Regions from separate parts of the Kitasatospora sp. NPDC054795 genome, predicted to be linked through region 1. Evidence: predicted binding sites of a transcription regulator. Region 1 holds the regulator's gene; the other holds the start of a gene.
What was found. The regulator HspR, encoded in region 1, represses chaperone genes until heat shock. The targets are predictions, from matches to a motif close to TTGAGNNNNNNNNNCTCAA.

Region 1 (2,392 bases):
GTGGTATCGGGTACTGGCGTGGTAGATCGTCCGCATCTTCGTCCCACTGCGGAGCGTCTCCAGATCGTATGCGATCATTCCGGCGAGAAGATCCGGCTGCCGGGGGCCGCCGGGTTGAAGCGCCAGGGCCTCCTCGAACCCGGAACCCCTGAACTGCTCCAGCCGCTGCCGAATGAGAGCCTTCCCCCGTACATGCTCTATGGATCCTCCGGACCGCTTCGGGGTGTGGAATTCCCGGGCGAGATCCTGCAGTTCGGAGGGGAGCGATACGGCGCGTGACAGGAGTTCCAGCGCCTGACGCTGCCACGAATGGCTGAGGCTTGTCGAGAGCTGCGCGGGGTCGGCGGCCACGAAAACATTCGGATCATCGCTGTCGGGTATGAGAAGGCCGATCCTCAGCAGCTCGTCCCGCGCGGGGTCATCCTGGTCGACATCGGAGTCCAACGGCAGTTTGCCGTCCCCTCGGATGACGGCGAGATATAGCTCCCGTGCTTCTGGCGAGAGGATGGTCAAGCTGGCGGCAAGGGGTTGCTCTCGTCCACTCATTCGCGACTCCTTGCCGTTACCGTGCTACCTGCGTCCCATCAGCGCTGGTGCTGAACGAGTTTTAGCATGCCAGATCTGGTGAGTCCCCCGGAGAGGGAATACGACCGCACTCTCTCACCGCACGGCAGCCGCCGGCACCCCCCGAGAGGAGGGGCCGGCGGCCGGTGGGTGATTCGGTCAGCGCTTGGGGCGCCAGACGACGAGGGCGCTGGACTGCGGGGTGGGGGGCTGGTACGGGACGAGGTCGCGCCGGTAGGAGGCGTGGACGGCGGCCTCGCGCTGCTGGAGGGCGGTGGCGGCGCCCTCCAGGGAGTCGACCAGTTCCGCGATCCGGGACCGCAGGGCGGTGACCTGGTTCTCCAGCTCGATGATCCGCTTGATGCCCGCCAGGTTGATGCCCTCGTCCTGGGAGAGCCGCTGGACCTCGCGCAGCTGCTGGATGTCGCGCGCGGAGTAGCGGCGGCCGCGGCCGGCGGTGCGGTCGGGGCAGACCAGGCCGAGGCGGTCGTACTGACGCAGGGTCTGCGGGTGCAGACCGGACAGTTCGGCGGCCACGGAGATGACGTACACCGGAGTGTCCTCGGTGAGGACGTACGTCGGCGGGGCCGCGGCGGCGCGGCGGGTGCGGCGGGGGCCGGCACCGGGCAGGCCCTCGCCGAGGCCGGGGCCGATCGGGGTGTCGGGGTCGATCGGGTTCATCGGGGACATCGGGGACATCTGGTCGTCACGCTCCCTTCGCCGCCCGGAACAGGGCGGCGCGCGGATCGTCGGAGGCGGTGGCCTCGCGGTACTGCTCAAGGGCGTTCAGCGCGTCGCCGGTGACGTGCTGGGGCACCACGACCTCGACGGTGACGAGGAGGTCGCCGCGGGTGCCGTCCTTGCGGGTGGCGCCCTTGCCGCGGGCGCGCATGGTGAGGCCGTTGGCGCTGCCCGGGGGCAGCTTGAGCTTCACGGTCGGGCCGTTCAGCGTGGGCACCTCGATGGTGGCGCCGAGCGCGGCTTCGGGGAAGGCCACCGGGACGGTGACGGTGAGGTTGTCGCCCTTGCGGCCGAAGACCGGGTGGGGGTCGACGTGCACGGTCACGTAGAGGTCGCCGGGCTGCCCGCCGCGCTCGCCCTGGGCGCCCTTGCCCTTGAGCCGGATGCGCTGGTCGGCCTGGACGCCGGCCGGGATCCGGACCTGCATGGTGCGGGCCGAGCTGGCCCGGCCGCTGCCGTGGCAGTCGGGGCACGGGTCGTCGACGATCATGCCCCGGCCGCGGCAGTCCTTGCACGGCTCGGAGAGGGCGAAGGCGCCCTGGCCGCGGCTGACGGTGCCCGCGCCGACGCAGGTCGGACAGACCCGCGGGGTGGTGCCGGACTTGGCGCCGGTGCCGTTGCAGCCCCGGCAGGGGGCCTGGCTGGTCATCCGCAGCGGGACGGTCGCGCCGTCCACCGCCTCCTCGAAGGAGAGCGTCACCTCGGTCTCGACGTCGGCGCCGCGCCGGGGCTGGGCCTGCCGGGTGCCGCCGCGGTTGAAGAGGCCGCCGAACACGTCGCCGAGGCCGCCGCCGGCCTGGCCGGCGCCGCCCTGGCTGCCGCTGAAGAGGTCACCGAAGTCGAAGCTGTAGCTGCCGTTGCCGCCGGGGCCGCCGCCGGCCCGGAAGCCGCCGTTGGCGAAGAGGCTGCGGGCCTCGTCGTACTCCTTGCGGCGCTTCTCGTCGGAGAGGACGTCGTACGCCTCGGAGATGTCCTTGAACCGCTCCTCGGCCTTGGAGTCACCCTTGTTGGCGTCGGGGTGGAACTCGCGCGCGAGCTTGCGGTAGGTCTTCTTGATCTCGGTGGCGGTGGCGTCCTTGGGCACGCC
Region 2 (2,392 bases), on a different contig from region 1:
CGTAGGTGCGCCGGTGGCCGCGGATCTCCGCCTCGTCCCGGACGCCGCCGAGCGCGACCCGGACGAACTTGCGGCCCATGGCACGGGCCACCGACTCGCCGAGCGAGGTCTTGCCGACGCCGGGCGGGCCGACCAGGGCCAGCACCGCACCGCCCGCCCGTCGCCCGCCGGTGCCGCTGGTGCCGCTGGTGCCGCTGGTGGGAAGCGCTCCGCGCTGCCCCTCCTGAGGGCCGCCGGCCGGCCCGAGCCCCTGGTCGGCCCGGCGCTTGCGGACGGCCAGGTACTCGACGATGCGGTCCTTCACGTCGTCGAGGCCGGTGTGGTCGGCGTCCAGCACCGCGCGGGCGCCGGCGATGTCGTACTCGTCCTCGGTGCGCTCGCTCCAGGGCAGTTCCAGGACGGTGTCCAGCCAGGTCCGGATCCAGGAGCCCTCGGGCGACTGGTCGGAGGAGCGCTCCAGCTTGTCGACCTCCTTGAGCGCGGCCTCGCGGACCTTGCCGGGCAGGTCGGCGGCCTCGACCCGGGCGCGGTAGTCGCCCTCCTCGTCGGCCGCCCCGCCGTTCAGCTCGGCCAGCTCCTTGCGGACGGCCTCCAGCTGGCGGCGGAGCAGGAACTCCTTCTGCTGCTTGGCCACGCCCTCCTCGACGTCCTTGCGGATGGTGTCGTTGACCTCCTCCTCGGCGAGGTGGTCGCGCAGCAGGGTGAGCGCGTACTCCAGTCGGGCGACCTGGTCGGCCTCCAGCAGCACCTTGAGCTTCTGCTCGGCGGTGGCGAAGGGCGCGTAGCCGATGTTGTCGGCGAGCTCGCCGACGCCCTCGATCTGCGCCACCCGGTCGACGATCTGCCAGGCGCCGCGCTTGCGCAGCCACTGGGTGGACAGCGCCTTGTACTCCTTGACCAGCTCGGCGGCCCGGCCGGCCACCGGGGTGCCCACCGAAGACTCCCGGAACGGCGTGGTCTCCACCCAGAGGGCGGCGCCGGGGCCGGTGGTGCCGGCCCCGATCCGGACCCGGCGCACGGCGCGCACCAGCGCCGCCGGATCGCCGTCCGCCAGCCGGCCGACCTGCTCCACGGTGGCCAGGGTGCCGGCCGCCGCGTACGAGCCGTCCACCCGCGGGACCAGCAGGACCTGCGGCTTGCCGGTGCCGGTGGCGGCGGCCCGGGCGGCCTCGACCGCGGCGCGCACCTCGGCGTCCTTCAGGTCCAGTGGCACGACCATGCCCGGCAGGACGACCTCGTCGTCGAGCGGCAGCACGGGCAGGGTGAGCGGTGTGGACGTCGATGCCATGATCTCTCCCCAGTCAGTGAACTTGAGTCGACCTGACTAAGGCTTGGCGGGCGCCGGATGTTCCCGGCATTCTGTTCGCCGTGAGCGAACACGAACCGGGCCAGGAAGCCCGCGCCCGACTCCGTCAAGAGAGGGACGGGCGCACCTCGGGGAACCCCGGCACGAGACCCCCGGGGCCCGGACGGCCCCGGCCGGACGACGGCGTCAACGCACCGTCCACACCCGCGCGGACGCACCGCCGGCGGCCGTCGCGACGGCCGGACGCGGCCGGGGCGGGCGCCGCTCGACCCGGCGCAGCCAGCGCCACAGCGCGACCCCGGTGAGCACCGCGGCCGGGTGCCCCACCCCCGTGATCACGTCCCTGTCGGCGGCGATCTGCTGGGCGATCATCAGCCCCGCACCGCCCAGCGCGAGCAGCCGCCCGCGCCAGGAGAGCAGCCCGGCCACGGCGCCCAGGCAGGCGAGCACGCCGTAGCTGACCCCGATGTCCAGGTGGTCCATCGCCTCGGGCGCCATCCGCCCGGTCTCCACCGCGGTGATCACCACCCCCTGGGAGAGCAGCGTGGCCGCGACGTGCCCGACCGCGAACACCGCCGCCGCCCGGGCCGGACCGACCCTGCGCTCCAGCGGGGCGAGAGTGAGGGCGAATCCCCACAGGTAGGGCATCCACACCTCGCCGGCCACCCAGAATCCGCTCAGCACAAGAGCGCGCAAAGGATGCTGGAGCAGGTTGTGCCCGTCCGAGCTGGAGGCCTCCTGCAGCCGCTGGACGAGTTCCGGGTCGGCGAGCCGGGCGAAGGTCGTGGTGACACCCACGACGGCGAGGTACCCGAGCGTGAAGGGCGTGCTCCGGGGTGTCGGCACCCGCCCCAGCAGCCACTGGAGGACGCCGGTACGCAGCCCGAGGCGGAGCATTCCATAGGGCGCTCCCGCGACCCCGCACCCGTCGGCACTCCGTCCGAGTCCCGCCATGACGCCTCCGCTCCACGCCGCAGCCACCGGCTCCCCGCCCGGGCCCAACGTACCGGCGCGCGCCGCGTGTTCCGCCCGGTCGGGTGTTGTCGTGGCCACGGTACGTCGAGGTTCTGAGAGGCACCTGGGAAA

Region 2: a site for HspR is predicted at 1,311-1,329, ahead of lon (endopeptidase La). Genes of this name have one in related genera too.

Annotation. Positions count from the first base shown of each region.
Region 1 covers NZ_JBSHAP010000111.1:8,983-11,374, reverse strand. The annotation lists gene ACWGJO_RS31465 (hypothetical protein) at 1-546, opposite strand, end outside; gene ACWGJO_RS31460 (heat shock protein transcriptional repressor HspR) at 724-1,254, opposite strand; gene dnaJ (molecular chaperone DnaJ) at 1,271-2,392, opposite strand, start outside.
Region 2 covers NZ_JBSHAP010000217.1:3,009-5,400, reverse strand. The annotation lists gene lon (endopeptidase La) at 1-1,288, opposite strand, end outside; gene ACWGJO_RS40050 (rhomboid-like protein) at 1,493-2,203, opposite strand.